3 regions of the Ensifer fredii genome follow, and region 3 is predicted to be linked to each of the others. Evidence: predicted binding sites of a transcription regulator. Region 3 holds the regulator's gene; each other region holds the start of a gene.

Region 1 (5,448 bases), 1.5 Mb from region 3:
ATCCCAACAAATTCATGCATGCAGAGGGCGTCATGGCTGGCCATTCACAGTTCAAGAACATCATGCACCGCAAGGGCCGTCAGGATGCGGTGCGCTCGAAAATGTTTTCCAAGCTCGCGCGCGAAATCACCGTTGCCGCGAAGACCGGCCTGCCCGACCCGGGCATGAACCCGCGCCTCCGGCTCGCCATCCAGAACGCCAAGGCGCAGTCGATGCCGAAGGACAATATCGAGCGCGCCATCAAGAAGGCTGCCGGCGGCGACGCGGAGAACTACGAAGAAGTCCGCTACGAGGGCTATGGCCCGGGCGGCGTCGCCGTCATCGTCGAGGCATTGACCGACAACCGCAACCGCACCGCCTCCAATGTCCGCTCGATCTTCACCAAGGCCGGCGGCGCACTCGGTGAAACGGGTTCGGTGTCCTTCTCCTTCGACCGCGTCGGCGAAATCACCTACCCGCTTTCGGCCGGCGACGCCGACAAGGTGATGGAAGCGGCGATCGAATCGGGCGCCGACGACGTGGCGACGGACGAGGAAGGCCACACGATCATCTGCGGTTTCGAAGATATCGGCGACGTTTCGAAGGCGCTCGAAGGCGTGCTCGGCGAAGCCGAGACCGTCAAGGCGATCTGGAAGGCGCAGAACACAGTGCCGGTCGACGAGGAAAAGGCACAGTCGCTGATGAAGCTCATCGACAACCTCGAGGACGATGACGACGTCCAGAACGTCTATTCGAACTTCGAGGTGTCCGAGGAAGTGCTGGCGAAGCTTTCCGCCTGAGGTCTGTTCGGCGCTGGGCAAGCGGGCGTAATACCCCCCTCTGCCCTGCCGGGCATCTCCCCCGCAAGGGGAGAGATCGGCAAGCGGCGATGTTCCGCTCAATCAATTGCTCGTCACGCGAACCGTGAAAACTGGTCTCTTTGACATTCGCAAACTCAGTGCCAGGCAGCGCTTTGCTTCTGGCCGATCTCCCCCCTTGGGGGAGATGCCCGGCAGGGTAGAGGGGGTGGCACCCTTTGCGGTCAAGCAGCCCGCGCCAAATCCGCTTGCGCCTGTGCGAATAGCTTCAGCGAGTGCAGCCGCTTCTCCATGTCGAAGATCGGCATGGAGACGATCAGCTCGTCGGCCCTGGTGAGATCGACGAAGGACGCGATCTTGCGGCGGATGGTTTCGGGACCGCCGACGACCGCATAGCTCATCGCATGGTCGACGAAGATTTTTTCGTCCGGAGTCCACAGCCCCTCCATCGACCGGACGGGCGGCGGGAAGCGACCACGCGCATTGCGGCGAAGCGCCAAGAAGGATTGCTGCATCGAGGTGAAAAGATAGTTGGCCTCCTCGTCCGTGTCGGCCGCAACGCCCATGACGCCGACCATCACCTGCGGCTTGTCGAGCTGCGGCGACGGCGTGAAGCGCTCGCGATAGATCTCGAGCGCGGAGAGCAGCATATCCGGCGCGAAGTGCGATGCGAAGGCGAAGGGAAGGCCGAGCATGCCGGCGAGATGGGCGCTGAAGTGGCTCGAGCCGAGCAGCCAGATCGGCACGTTCGAATCGGCCCCCGGCACGGCGATGATTTTCTGATCTTCGCTGACGGGCCCGAGCAGCGCCTGAAGCTCCACGACATCATTCGGGAAATTGTTCGAGCTTGCTTCCATATTGCGCCGGAGCGCCTGGGCCGTCCGCATGTCGGTGCCGGGCGCACGGCCGAGGCCGAGATCGATACGGCCGGGATAAAGGGCGGCAAGCGTGCCGAATTGCTCGGCAATGACGAGCGGCGAATGGTTGGGGAGCATGATGCCGCCGGAGCCGACGCGGATGCTCTGCGTCGCCGAAGCCACATGCGAGATGACGATCGAAGTGGCGGCGCTGGCAATTCCCTTCATGCCGTGATGCTCGGCCAGCCAGAAGCGCCTGTAGCCATTCTCCTCCGCTGCGATCGCCAGCCGGCGCGAGTTTTCCAGCGACTGGGCGACGCTGCCCCCTTCGGTAATCGGCGACAGGTCGAGAACGGAAAAGGGCAGCATGGCAAACGCTTTCAATTAAGAGAAATTGATCGATCGCAATGTAGGTTCAAGTTTCTTTGCGCCAAGGCCCCGCCTGCGTTTTTCCTTCGGCGGATGTCGTTTCTGTGTAATGTTTTTGTTTTGTTCACTTTTTGCTGGCAGCGTCCCGTTGACCGACATAGGGTGAGCCATGCAGACGACGATTCGCATCATCGGCATCGATCCGGGCCTGAGACGCACAGGCTGGGGCATTATCGAGACGCTCGGCAATTCGCTGCGTTTCGTCGCTTCCGGCACGGTGACCTCCGACGGCGAGATGGACCTTGCCTCGCGCCTCTGCCAGTTGCACGACGGGCTTGCCGAGGTGGTGCATGGCTACCAGCCGCACGAGGCGGCGGTGGAACAGACCTTCGTCAACAAGGACGCGACGGCGACGCTGAAGCTCGGCCAGGCGCGCGGCATCGCCATGCTGGTTCCGGCGCGCGCCGGCCTCCGGGTCGCCGAATATGCGCCGAATGCGGTGAAGAAGGCGGTAATCGGCGTCGGCCATGGGGAGAAGCAGCAGATCCATATGATGTTGAAGGTGCTGATGCCCAAGGCCGAGTTCAAGGGCAACGACGCCGCCGACGCGCTTGCCATCGCCATCTGCCATGCGCACAACAGGCAGGCGATCACCAACCGCCTTGCGGCGCTTGCGGGGTAGGGCAGGCAATGGCGGCTAAGCCCATCCCCCTCTGGCCTGCCGGCCATCTCCCCCACAAGGGGGGAGAATATGTGCCGCTGGCCACTGGTTCCTACCGAAAGGTTTCAGCAAGTGGAACGCTGCCGTGGAGGCACGGATCGTGCCACTCCTTTTCTCCCCCCTTGTGGGGAAGATGGCCGGCAGGCCAGAGGGGGTGCGCGGAACGCAAGCCTCAAAGGGACGTACAGGGACCCAGAAAGACGGAAGCCAGATGATCGGCAAACTCAAGGGCACCATCGACGAGATCGGCGAGGACTATGTCGTCCTCGACGTTCACGGGGTCGGATATGTGGCCTATTGTTCGGCCCGCACGCTCGCCAAGCTCGGCTCGACCGGCGAAGCTGCGGTGCTCTTTATCGAGACCTATGTGCGCGAAGACCAGTTGAAGCTTTTTGGCTTTCTCTCGGTCCTCGAGCGCGAATGGTTCCGCCTGCTGCAGACCGTCCAGGGAGTGGGCTCGAAGGTGGCGCTGGCGCTGCTTTCGACGCTGACACCCGGCGAACTCGCCAACGCCATCGCGCTGCAGGACAAAACGTCGGTGGCGCGCGCGCCAGGCGTCGGACCGAAGGTGGCGGTGCGCATCGTCACCGAGCTGAAGAACAAGGCTCCGGCCTTTGCCGGCGACATGGCCCCGACGATCGGCCTCAAGCAGGAACTGAGCGAGGGAGTTGCCTCTGCTCCCGTCGCCGATGCGGTGTCGGCGCTCACCAATCTCGGCTATTCACGCGACCAGGCGGCGAACGCGGTCGCCGCGGCCTTGAAGAATGGCGGCGAGGGGGGTGACAGCGCCAAGCTGATCCGCCTGGGATTGAAGGAGCTGGCGCGCTGAGGCGGGAAGCCTTTCTGCAGCCACAATGGAATAGGAGTGAGGGTGTGCGCGATCGCACTGGATTGACTGCCGCCCGCGCACTAAGGTTGGGACACGCGGGGGCGAAATCGAGCGGCCGCGCGATCCATCCCGCAACGGAAGTTTGAGATGACTGAAGCCGCACGCCTGATTGCGCCGGAAAAGCGGGGCGAGGACCTCGATGCGACGCTGCGCCCGCAGTCGCTCGACGAGTTTACCGGCCAGGCGGAAGCGCGCGCCAATCTGAAGATCTTCATCGAGGCGGCCCGCAACCGCGGCGAGGCGCTCGATCACGTTCTCTTCGTCGGCCCGCCCGGTCTCGGCAAGACGACGCTCGCGCAGATCATGGCGAAGGAGCTCGGTGTCAATTTTCGCTCGACGTCAGGACCGGTCATAGCTAAGGCCGGCGATCTCGCGGCGCTGCTCACCAATCTCGAAGAGCGCGACGTGCTGTTCATCGACGAAATCCACCGGTTGAACCCGGCGGTCGAGGAAATCCTCTATCCGGCCATGGAGGATTTCCAGCTCGACCTGATCATCGGCGAAGGGCCGGCGGCGCGCTCGGTGAAGATCGATCTTGCCAAGTTCACGCTGGTGGCGGCGACGACGCGCCTCGGTCTCTTGACAACGCCGTTGCGCGACCGCTTCGGCATCCCGGTGCGGCTCAATTTCTACACGGTCGAGGAACTGGAACTGATCGTCCGTCGCGGCGCGCGGCTGATGGGCCTCGGCATGACCGATGAGGGCGCGCGCGAAATCGCCCGCCGGGCGCGCGGCACGCCGCGCATCGCCGGCCGGCTGCTGCGCCGGGTGCGCGACTTCGCCGAGGTGGCGCGGGTCGAGGCCGTGACGCGGGAGCTTGCCGACGAGGCGCTGACGCGGTTGCTGGTCGACAATATGGGACTTGATCAGCTCGATCGCCGTTACCTGACGATGATCGCCCATAATTTCGGCGGCGGCCCCGTCGGCATCGATACGATCGCGGCCGGCCTATCGGAGCCGCGTGATGCGATCGAGGATATCATCGAACCCTATCTGATCCAGCAGGGTTTCATCCAGCGTACGCCGCGCGGCCGCGTGCTGACGGCGAACGCCTGGAAGCATTTGGGGCTCAATCCGCCGAAGGATGTCCAGGCGGCCCAATTTCGTCTGACACTCGAGGAGGATTGAGATGATCACCCGCCGCGACTTCATGAAAGTTCTCGGCGGCGGTTTCGCCAGCGCCATGGCAATCGGCGGCTATGCCTTTGCCTTCGAGCCGCTGGCGCGGCTGAACGTGACCCGCTACGAGCTGACGCCGCCCGGCTGGACGCCGGGCTTGAAGCTGCGTGTCATCGCGCTCGCCGACATCCATGCCTGCGAGCCCTGGATGTCGGCGCGGCGGATTGCTTCCATATGCGAGCGCGCCAATGCGCTTGGCGGCGATATCATCGTTCTTCTTGGAGACTATGCGTCCGGCATGAATCTCGTCACCCGCTATGTCCATTCGAGCGAGTGGTCGAAAGCGTTGTCGACGCTTCAAGCTACGCTCGGCGTCCACGCGATCATGGGCAATCATGATTGGTGGGAGGACAGGAACGCCCAGAGGAACGGCGGCGGCGAAACCTTCGGACATCGCGCCCTGGCCGAGGTCGGCATCCCGGTCTACAGCAACCGCGCCCTCCGGCTGGAGAAAGATGGTTTCGGCTTCTGGATCGCCGGGCTCGAGGACCAGCTTGCGCTTCTGCCGGGCAAGAAATGGAAGCGCAGCACAATGGGCGGGCTCGACGATCTCGGCGGGACGCTGGCGCAGGTGACTGACGAGGCGCCAGTCATCCTGCTTGCGCATGAGCCCGACATCTTCCCGACGGTACCGCC
Region 2 (5,448 bases), 620 kb from region 3:
GAGCCAGGCGATCGTCTCGGCGTCGAGATGGTTGGTCGGTTCGTCGAGAAGCAGCAGGTCCGGCTGCGACAAGAGCAGCTTGCAGAGTGCCACGCGGCGCTTCTCGCCGCCGGACAGATTGGTGACCTCGGCGTCGCCCGGCGGGCAGCGGAGCGCGTCCATCGCCATTTCGACTTGGCTGTCGAGATCCCAGAGGTTCTGGCTATCGATGATGTCCTGAAGCTTGGCGCCCTCTTCCGCCGTCTCGTCGGAATAGTTCATCATCAGCTCGTTGTAGCGGTCGATGATCGCCTTCTTCGCGGCCACGCCTTCCATGACGTTCTCGAGCACGTTCTTCTGCGCATCGAGCTGCGGCTCCTGCGGCAGGTAGCCGACGGTCGCGCCTTCGGCGACCCAGGCCTCGCCGGTATATTCGTGGTCGAGCCCGGCCATGATCCGCAGAACCGTGGACTTGCCGGCGCCGTTGGGGCCGAGAATGCCGATCTTAGCGTCCGGATAGAACGACAGATGGATGTTCTCCAGGACCTTCTTGTTGCCATAGGCCTTGTTGAGCCCGGCCATGTGGTAGATAAACTGACGTGCCATAAAGGAATGCTCCGCATCGGAAGGGGAAATTTGCCCGCTATGTAGGCGAATTATGGTGGCGGGGCAATCGCCAAAGGGCCCTGCCCGCGCCGTTCCCTTGCTGCGATAAGCCTTCCAGTTCAGCCCCGCCCGGCGGCGTCGGCGATCCCCTTGGCGCATTTGAACTCGGTCGGCCCGGCCGCCTTTATGAGGCCCGCGAGACCCGCTTGGCCCGAGAGATCGCCGGAAAGCCCAATGGTGAAACCGGTGATTACGCTGCGGCCCTCGACGGTCTGGCAGCGCATGCGCACCCGATCACCGGCCCCTGCTCCGAAACTCTGTTCGAAGGCCGCCTTGATCTGCTTTTCGCCAATCTCCGAACCGATCCTGTCGGCAAACAGGGCACGCACCGCCGATGCGTTCAGCTCGTCGAGAAGACGAAGCTGGAGCGTGAAATAGTCGTCGGCGTTGTCGGCCTGGCAGGTGCCGCTTCGCAGCCATTGGTGCCGGTCGAGGCCGGATTTCACCCCCGGCATGGCGACGATGAGACGCGCGGCGGTCTCGTCTGCCATGGCGAGTTTCGGCAGCTCGAGCCACTCCCCCTTGCGGTCTTGCGCCTTCAGTTCCGTCTCCACGCCGCAATAGCTCTTCTTCAAGGGCCAAAGGCCGTGGAGCGAGAAATGCGTCGCATCGAACCGGTCCGAGGTCTGGTCGACGCATTCCTTGCGCGTGGGCCGCGTCTCGCAAAAACCGGGCTGCCAACTGACCGCCAGCACATATTCCGTCCTTGCCCCATCCGGTACCGTCTTCATCTCTTCACCCGGCGACTCCTCTGCGGCGGCCAGAGACGACATCCCCAACCCAAGAGCAAGCGCTGCAACTCTTACCACCTGTACGATAGCTCGCACTGCCATAACGGCCTCCAGTAAATACAAAACGAGAACAAACTAACAACAAAAGCGGGAAAGTTGCAACCCCCAATATGTCTCTTCGAATCGGTTCTGATCTCATGCGCAAGAAGCAACAAGCAGCGATTGCCTTTGACCGCCAAATCGATTTGATATCGCGGGGAGTGTTGGGCGGATGGTGGATCAGCCTCCATCGCAATAGCTGCTCTGCGGCTATTGGATTTGATTGGAGTGAGGCATGTTCGGGCAGGTAAGGACACTTCAAAGCCCGACGGGTGCGACGCTCGCATGGCGCCATCGGACGGCTTCCGATGCGCCGCGAGGCATATTGCTGGTCAGCCATGGGCTTGCCGAACATTCCGGCCGCTACGCCCGCTTTGCCGAAGCCATGGCCCAGCATGGCTTCCATGTCTACGCACACGATCATCGTGGCCACGGCGAGAGCCGCGCGGCCGATGCGCAGCTCGGTCTCTTCTCTAAGCGCGGTGGCTCCGAAAAGGTGATTGCCGATCTGCGCGCCGTGCGGCAGATGGCCGCCGCCAACCATCCCGGGCTGCCGGTCGTGCTGTTCGGCCACTCGATGGGTGGGCTGATCGCCCTGAACGCTGCCGAGACCGATCCGGAACTTTATGACGCGCTCGCCGTCTGGAACTCCAATTTTCGCCCCGGTCCCGCCGGCCGCGGCGGCCAACTGATCCTCGCGATCGAACGAATGCTGAAGGGTTCGGACGTCCCGAGCCCGCTGCTTTCGCAACTCACCTTCGGCGCCTGGAGCAAAGCCATTGCCGCTCGGAAGACCGAATTCGACTGGCTGTCGCGCGACGAGGACGAAGTTGCAAAGTATATCGCCGATCCGCTCTGCGGCTTCGAGACCAGCGTCTCACTCTGGATCGACGTCTTCGAACTTGCCTTTGCCGGTGCGCGGTCCGACCGGCTCGCCCGCTTGCCGGCGACGCTGCCGGTCCACCTGGTCGGCGGCAGCGCCGACCCCTCAACCTTGAACGGCGACGTCATCGACTGGCTCGGCCGACGCATGAAGGCGCGCGGCATGGCCGACGTGACGATCACGATATATGAGGGAATGCGCCACGAGACGCTCAACGAAATCGGCCGCGAAACCGCGACGGAAGATTTCGCCCGCTGGTGCCTGAAAGCCGTCGGGGTGAGGAACCGCATAGACGAAACAACATGACAGATCCCGCAAGCCGGCGATCTGATCGAAACGGACGATAGCATTGGGAGGTGCCGACATGAAGACGGGCGGGCAACTGGTGGTCGAGGCGCTCATCGCAAACGGCGTCGAGCGCATCTCCTGCGTGCCGGGCGAAAGCTACCTGGCCGTTTTGGATGCGCTCCACGACACCGACATCGACGTCGTCGTCTGCCGCCAGGAAGGCGGTGCGGCGATGATGGCGGATGCCTGGGGCCGGCTGACCGGCGAGCCCGGCATCTGCATGGTCACGCGCGGCCCCGGCGCCACCAATGCCTCCGCCGGGCTTCACGTCGCCCGCCAGGATTCGATCCCGATGATCCTCTTCATCGGCCAGGTGCAGCGTGACGCCCGCGAACGCGAGGCCTTCCAGGAGATCGAATATCGCCGCGCCCTCACCGAGGTCGCCAAATGGGTGGGCGAGATCGACGATCCGGCGCGGATTGCTGAATTCGTCACCCGCGCCTTTGCCGTCGCGACCTCCGGCCGTCCCGGACCGGTGGTTCTGACACTGCCGGAAGACATGCTGACGGAGCGAACGGAAGCTCCGGCCGCCCGCCCTTACCAGCCGGTCGAAAGCCATCCGGGACCGAGCCAGATCGCTCGGCTCGCCGATCTCCTCACGGAAGCGAAGCGCCCAATTGCCATTCTCGGCGGCACCCGCTGGTCCGCGGAAAGCGTTGCCGATTTTGAGCAATTCGCCGAACGCTGGCATCTGCCGGTCGGCTGCTCCTTCCGGCGCCAAATGCTCTTCGATCACCTGCATCCCAGCTATGCCGGCGACGTCGGCATCGGCGTCAACCCGGCGTTGGCAAAGGAAATCAAGGAAGCGGATCTCGTCCTGCTTCTGGGCGGTCGCTTCTCGGAAATGCCCTCCTCCTCTTATACCCTCCTCGATGTCCCCTATCCGAAGCAGAGACTGGTGCATGTCCATCCGGATCCGTCGGAACTCGGCCGCGTCTATAGGCCGGATCTGGCGATCGCCGCGAGCCCGCGCGACTTTGTAGCCGCGCTAGCGGGGATTGAGCCCACCGGAACGCCTGGCTGGGCGCCGCGCACGGCCGCCATGCACGAGACTTATCTCAGATGGTCGACGCCGCCGGAGACCGGGCCGGGCGACGTGCGGATGGGACCGATCATGAACTGGATCGAGGCGAACACGGCGCCGGACGCAATCTTCACCAACGGCGCCGGCAACTACGCCACCTGGCTGCACCGCTTTCACCGCTTCCGCCGCTACGGCACGCAAGCCGCGCCCGCCTCAGGCTCGATGGGCTACGGCCTGCCGGCGGCGGTCGCGGCGAAACGCCTTCACCCAAACCGTGAGGTCATCTGCTTTGCCGGCGACGGCTGTTTCCTGATGCATGGGCAGGAATTCGCCACGGCGGTTCGTTACGCCCTGCCGATTATCGTGCTGGTCATCAACAACGGCATCTACGGCACCATCCGCATGCATCAGGAGCGGGAATATCCCGGCCGCGTCAGCGCCACGGATTTGACAAATCCGGATTTTGCGGCGCTTGCCCGCGCCTATGGCGGCCATGGCGAGACGGTCGAGCGGACGGAAGAGTTTGCCAATGCATTTCTCAGAGCGCGTGCCAGCCGCAAGCCGGCGATCATCGAGATCAAGCTCGACCCGGAGGCGATCACGCCGGCACGGACGCTGAGCGAAATACGCAAGGGCTGAGGGAAAAGACGGCGCCTGAATGAGAGCCCGGCCGGGAGCGGGCGTCGGCAAGTCCTTGCGCTTTCAAACCGTCCGAATCATTTCCCAAAGCTGGTCCGGCACTTTCACGCCGGCCTGATAAAGCTTGGCAATCTTCCTGGCGAGTTGGTCGGCCTCCTCGCTGCCGATCGACAGGTTTCGCTCTTCCAGCGCGCGGTGCCAAACGCCTTCGAGGATCGCCACGTGGCCGGGAAGAATCGGATAGTCTCTGAAACTATTGAACGGATCCATGGCCGGTCGCCTCTTTAAAGCTGTCCGCCGAGACCCTCGCGCGCCCGACGAGACGGCGATGTCTAACAATTTCGCGGCCAGCAGGAACGGCGTCAGAAACGCGAAAGCGCGCTTGTTTGGGCCAAGCGCGCTCCAAGCGAACGATCTTCAAAGGGCGCCGGCACCCTCGATCGAACAAATCCAATATAGCACCGAATACCGGCTGGAAACAGTGAAAAGCGGTCGTTCGCCCGTCCGACCTTTGCCGCCGAACGCACGATCGCGGGTCTAGCTGCGAATATGTTGCGTCTGCTGGTAGACGGCCGTCGAGCGGGCGCCGGAGCGGCAATAGCCAAGCATCGGGCGCTCGAATTCGTCGAGCGCGTCGACCATGCGGGTCACCGCATCGGCGGTCACGCCCATCGGGCCGACCGGGATATGGGCGATGTCCAGCCCGAGTTCCTGGGCACGCGCGGCAATCGCGTCGAAGGTCGGCTGGTCGGGAGCCTCGAAATCCGGACGGTGGCAGACGATGGACTTGAAACCGAGCGCCTTGATCTCGTCGAGGTCCTCGACCGTGATCTGACCGGAGACCGAGTATTCATCGTTGATCTGGCGAATGTCCATGATGTCGCTTCCTCAAGACTGCGTTGCCTTGGTGTAGGCCGCAGGCCCGGCGGCGTCAATCGCGAAGCGATCTCAGACGACGCCGAAGGTAAGCGCGTAGTCGCGTGACTGTCCGGGCTTAAGCAGATCAAGCTCGCCGGCGGCCGAGAGTTCCACCCGCTTGGCAATTCGGTGCGACGCGGGCTCGATGCTGAGGACATTCG
Region 3 (5,448 bases):
CAGGAGAACCGGCAAATGCGGTTCGGCTCGGAAAAATACGCGAAATTCGCCTACTCGACGCGTTACGGCTTCAGCGTCGAGAGCGACGAGCGGGCCTTCAGCGGAGGCTCCTTCGATTCGATGCTGGCCTTCAGCGACGACGGCATTCACTACCGTGTGCGCGAGGCGAACGAGGAAGCACGGCTTGCCGGTAACGTGCTCTTTGCGAGGTGGTCGCCCTGGCCGGACGTCTCCGTCGAGACCTGGCTGCTGCCGGCCACGCCCTGGCATGTCCGGGTGCACAGGATCACGACGCCGCGGCCGCTTGAAACTGCCGAGGGCGGCTTTGCCATTGCCAGACGGGACTTCGAAGCCGATACACTTTCCGCACAGGCGGGTTGGGCCTATGCCATCGGCAAAGAGGACTTCAGCGGAATCCACGACCTCGGCTCGACAGTCACGCGCCAAGGTCTGGCACAGAAGGCGGCGCCCAATACCAATCTCATCGCCGCAAAGACCCTGGTGCCGCAATTGCGCGGCACGATCCCCGCCGGTGAGACTATTCTCCGCTGCGCCGTGCTGGCCGTTCGCGACATCTCGGCCGTGTCGGGCGATTGGGAAGGTCCGCCCGCTGTCCCCAAGATCGCCGAACTGCGCACCGTCGCCGAAGAGGGCGTAAGGGTCAGCGCCATGCAAGCGCCGGGACGCATGTCATGACCCCCCCGGCGATTGCCTTCGCGATGCAGCCCGAAAGGACGGAACACGTACTCACACCGGAACTTTTCGCACGCATAGACCGTCTCGCTCGCATACTCGATCGGCAACCCATGACCGTTTTCGGCGACGGCCGGGGAAGCCGCTTGCTCGCCGAAGCGGAGATCCTGGTGACCGGCTGGGGCGCCCCGAGCTTCGATGCGAACGCCCTTCGATCGGCCCCTCGCCTTCGGCTCATCGTCCATGCGGCAGGAACGGTCAAGGACCTGATCGATTTGTCCGTGTTCGATGCAGGAATCACCGTCAGCCATGCGGCCGAAGCCAACGCCGTGCCGGTCGCGGAGTTCACGCTGGCGGCAATCATTTTTTCGGGCAAGCACGTTTTTCGCTTCCGCGACCTTTATGCCGCCGACAGAGGGCGTCAGCGCATCCAGCTGCTGCAGGGGCAGGCTATTGGAAACTACCGCCGCACCATCGGCATCGTTGGCGCCTCGCGGATCGGAAGGCGGGTGATCGACCTGCTTCGCCCCTTCGATTATCGGGTGCTGCTCTACGATCCCTTGGTCGGGGAAGAAAGCGCTTCGGCTATCGGTGTCGAAAAAGCCGATCTCGAGACGCTGATGGCGCATTCGGATATAGTCTCGCTGCATGCGCCTTCTCTGCCCGAGACCCAGCACATGATCGACGGGCGGCGGCTGTCCCTGATGAAGAACGGTGCGACACTGATCAATACGGCGCGGGGTGCGCTCGTGGACGAGGCCGCACTGATAGACCGGCTGAAGACGGGCGCAATCAATGCCGTCATCGACGTGACGGATCCCGAGGTGCCGGAAGGAACGTCGCCTTTCTATGATTTGCCGAACGTCTTCCTAACGCCGCACATTGCCGGCGCCATCGGACTTGAGAGGACGCGGCTCGGCGAAATGGCCGTCGACGAAATCGAGCGCTTTCTGGAAGGCCGGCAGCTGCTGTTCGAAGTCCGCAAGCACGACCTGGAGCGCATTGCATGAGCGATTTCGAACCGGGGCTCTGCACCGTCACCTTCAGGAGCTTGCCTCCGGAAAAAATCGTCGGCTTAGCCCGGAGCGCCGGTCTTGCGGCGATCGAATGGGCAGGCGACGCTCATATTGCTCCAGGCGACACGTCCAACGCCCGGATCGTCGGGCTCCTCAGCGCAAGGGCCGAACTGACGACATCCTACGGATCCTATGTCGCGCCACCGACTGACGACCTCATCGAATTCAGGCGTGCGCTCGAGAGCGCGATTGCACTCGGTGCCTCGAATATCCGCATCTGGCCAGGCACCCGCCGGCGCGATTCAAAGGACTACAGCGCAGGCGAAAGACGTGATGCCGCAAAGGCGATCCGCGACATGGGCGCCGAAGCCGCGCGCCACCGCGTGACCGTCTCGCTGGAATATCACCCGCGATCGCTGACGGACACGACCGACTCGGCAAGCCGCCTGATCGACGCGATCGCCCACGACAATGTTTATCTCTATTGGCAGCCGCGGCCCGGGCTGGAGCTCGGCGAGGCGCTCGCAGAGGTCGCCCGCATCGGTCAGCATGTATCTCATGTCCACGTCTTCGCCTGGGATCGAAATCGCAACCGTTTTCCCCTGGCATCGGCATCCGACTATTGGCGAAGCGTCCTCACGGCCCTCCCCGCATCGCGCTGGACCGGGCGACGCTTTGCAATGCTGGAATTCGTCGCCAATGACGATCCCGCCGCCTTCATCGAGGACGCCGCGACGCTCAAGCAAATTCTCCTCGAGTGACATCCACGACGGCCCCGATCCTCCCCACGCGAGACGCCGGGAGGGACTGGCGCGGGCGCTCAAATCCGCCTATATAGGTGAACGGCTGGGGTCGTAGCTCAGTTGGGAGAGCGCCGCAATCGCACTGCGGAGGTCGAGGGTTCGACTCCCTTCGACTCCACCAAACGACCTTTGTCCGACCCGGAGACATAGGTAACAGAACATCGCTAAGACATCAGCGACATCTCTGTAGCGGGCCGATCCGACGTGGCTCGTCACCCTCGGACGACCACCACTTCAGACTGTGTTCGCAGCAGACCCATTGCGAACGCGAATTCCGTTAAGAAGCGAGCGACCCGAAGTCAGAGGGAGCGGTGTTTTCCACCCGATGTGCCGTCTTCCCGCCTTGCCCCTCGCTTGCCAAAGAGCCTGATTTGAGAGAGACTTAGCACCTGGCATCATTGCATATCGGCAACTCCCGCAAGTGGGGACTACCATGCCTCTCAAATCTCTGATCGCCGCCGCCTTAATCGCTCTTCTCACACTTTCAGGATGCGCCACGACAGGCGCTACGGGCAACACGACCTACACCCAGTGGTACGGCCCCTACCCTGAACCCGACTTCGACGTTCTTAGCCCCGGCGGGCTGCGCCTCGCCTACTAGGACGGCTTGTCAAGACGATGCACAGCGTCGTCAAAGGTGAGCAAACGCTCGCCTATGTGTGACGCTTGCCGCACGCAAGTCTTCACCACCATCGAAACCCGCAAACCGTCCGTGCCGCCCTGATAGCGGACGCGCCTCGACGCATGAGTTCACGGAATATTAAGTGCTTGCGGAACACATATGGAACGGATAGTTTCTGTTCTTGATTTGTTTCGCGAATCTGGAGTGACGCGCATGCTGACCCGCAAGCAACAGGAATTGCTTCTGTTCATTCATGAACGGATGAAGGAATCCGGGGTCCCGCCCTCCTTCGACGAGATGAAAGATGCGCTCGATCTTGCGTCGAAATCGGGCATCCACCGGCTGATCACTGCGCTGGAAGAACGCGGTTTCATTCGCCGGCTACCCAATCGGGCCCGAGCGCTCGAGGTCATCAAGCTGCCGGAAGCCTATTCGAGCCCAGCCCAGCCGCGGCGCGGCTTCTCGCCGAGCGTCATCGAGGGCAGCCTCGGCAAGCCCCCGGCACCGAAGCCGGCGCCAACGCCGCCGGTCGAGAGCGCGTCTATAACAGTGCCGGTCATGGGCCGGATCGCCGCCGGCGTGCCGATTTCGGCCATTCAGAACAATACGCACGAGATTTCCGTGCCGGTCGAGATGATCGGCAGCGGCGAGCACTACGCCCTCGAAATCAAGGGCGATTCGATGATCGAGGCGGGCATTCTCGATGGCGACACGGTGATCATCCGCAACGCCAGCACCGCCAGCCCGGGCGACATCGTCGTCGCCCTGATCGACGACGAGGAGGCAACCTTGAAGCGATTCCGCCGCAAGGGCGCATCGATCGCACTGGAAGCGGCGAATCCGGCTTACGAAACGCGCATCTTCGGACCCGACCGCGTGAAAATTCAGGGCAAACTCGTCGGTCTGATCCGGCGCTATCACTAGGCCGATTTGGGTTCCTGTGCCGATCCTGTGTGCGGTCGTTTCGCGCGGTCGCGACGACAGAACTGTTCTCTTTGCCTTCCGTGATCTCGCTTACTGCGGCCGGCGTTTATTGGTCTCGGCGTCCGCCATGCCACCGGCAAGAAGCGCTCTCGTATTCCGGCCTGTTCAAAGCTGTTTGTGGGCGTCTTTTTTGAACGTCTCCCTCTTGCGCTCCACATGGATTCGTTTTAAACGCCCGCCATCGCTCGATTTTACGAGCACGAGAGGCCTCGTGGCGGAGTGGTGACGCAGAGGACTGCAAATCCCCTCCACTTCCAATAAAATCAATGTCGTTTCTGAAAAACAGGTCCAAAAGCGCCTCGTTTTTTGCCGTTTTTGCACCATTGATTTTTCAGAGGAATCTCGACTTTTCAGAAACGGAAAACCGAGGATAATTGCTCATCGGCGCGTGCGGGCGCCCTTCACGACATGCGGGATTCGACAACCTCAAACGAGGAGCATCGCGCATGCCTGAACGTCTACGAACACTCGCCGAATTCACCCTCCCCCAGATGGTTCTGACCTGTTCGCAGTGCGGGCGAAAGGGCCGCTACAACGTCGCTCGGCTGATCGAAAAGCACGGCGCCGACATGCCTATCCGCGACTTTATAAACCTGATCGGCCAGAGCTGTGAGCGCAGGACGCAGCTGAGAGAGCACCAGAGATGCGGGCTCGGATGCGACGACCTGATCTACATGTTCACGCCAAGGCCGGCCGCTGAAGGATATGCCGATCAAGTGGAGCAGCAACACAGCGAGCGTCCCTGAGCGCCTCCGGCGGAGCCAGCGGCTGTTGACTCTGAGACAAAGATCGCTTCAATCAGCCGTCTAACGAATGGTTGTGCGCATATTGCAACGCTCGTGAACATCACGAAGGGTTGATGATTTCAAAAATTAATAATTTGTTGACGGGGATGTGTTGACATATATGTCAATAAGCGAGGTAATAAAAACACACTGCGAGAACCCCGATGAGACGCTGCGCTTACTTGTTCCCGCCCGTCCGTCCTATTTGGTCCAGAGGCACATTTTTCTTGGAAAAGAAGTGCAGCAATTCGTGGACGGAGATGGTGTCGACGGCCGGTTCGCCAGGCTTTCCGGTAGGACATTATCTGTCTTGGAGCGCATCTCAAACGGGTCCTATGTGACGTTTGGCATGGACCCGCACGACAAAGACGCCAGTTGCACAATAGCAAGGGTGGACCCCGTACTTCTGGGGATCGTCGACGTTCGGATCCGAGACCCGCAGCCCGCCATCCGAGTTTTTGGCGGATTTGCCGAGCCAGACATCTTGGTGTTGCTCAAATGGATGCCGCGAGCAGGCTTGGACTTTCGAGCGGCAGCACAACTAT

Evidence for each region. Region 3 encodes LexA, which represses DNA repair genes until DNA is damaged. Its sites were predicted from a motif close to TGTTCNNNNTGTGTTCNG; they were not measured.
Region 1: the regulator LexA is predicted to act here: its motif matches at 2,134-2,151, upstream of ruvC (crossover junction endodeoxyribonuclease RuvC).
Region 2: the regulator LexA is predicted to act here: its motif matches at 1,503-1,520, upstream of NXT3_RS12460 (ribonuclease T2).

What each region holds. Positions count from the first base shown of each region.
Region 1 covers NZ_CP024307.1:3,383,578-3,389,025, reverse strand. The annotation lists gene NXT3_RS16675 (YebC/PmpR family DNA-binding transcriptional regulator) at 33-779, shown strand; gene NXT3_RS16670 (LLM class flavin-dependent oxidoreductase) at 1,022-2,023, opposite strand; gene ruvC (crossover junction endodeoxyribonuclease RuvC) at 2,193-2,705, shown strand; gene ruvA (Holliday junction branch migration protein RuvA) at 2,956-3,573, shown strand; gene ruvB (Holliday junction branch migration DNA helicase RuvB) at 3,721-4,761, shown strand; gene NXT3_RS16650 (metallophosphoesterase) at 4,763-5,448, shown strand, end outside.
Region 2 covers NZ_CP024307.1:2,528,961-2,534,408, forward strand. The annotation lists gene ettA (energy-dependent translational throttle protein EttA) at 1-585, opposite strand, end outside; gene NXT3_RS12460 (ribonuclease T2) at 705-1,478, opposite strand; gene NXT3_RS12465 (alpha/beta hydrolase) at 1,711-2,664, shown strand; gene NXT3_RS12470 (thiamine pyrophosphate-binding protein) at 2,723-4,369, shown strand; gene NXT3_RS12475 (hypothetical protein) at 4,433-4,639, opposite strand; gene NXT3_RS12480 (protein tyrosine phosphatase family protein) at 4,907-5,245, opposite strand; gene NXT3_RS12485 (DUF4432 family protein) at 5,318-5,448, opposite strand, start outside.
Region 3 covers NZ_CP024307.1:1,910,674-1,916,121, reverse strand. The annotation lists gene NXT3_RS09555 (DUF2264 domain-containing protein) at 1-696, shown strand, start outside; gene NXT3_RS09550 (hydroxyacid dehydrogenase) at 693-1,703, shown strand; gene NXT3_RS09545 (sugar phosphate isomerase/epimerase family protein) at 1,700-2,470, shown strand; tRNA gene NXT3_RS09540 (tRNA-Ala) at 2,558-2,633, shown strand; gene NXT3_RS31945 (hypothetical protein) at 2,946-3,113, shown strand; gene lexA (transcriptional repressor LexA) at 3,348-4,058, shown strand; gene NXT3_RS09530 (hypothetical protein) at 4,565-4,864, shown strand; gene NXT3_RS09525 (hypothetical protein) at 5,025-5,448, shown strand, end outside.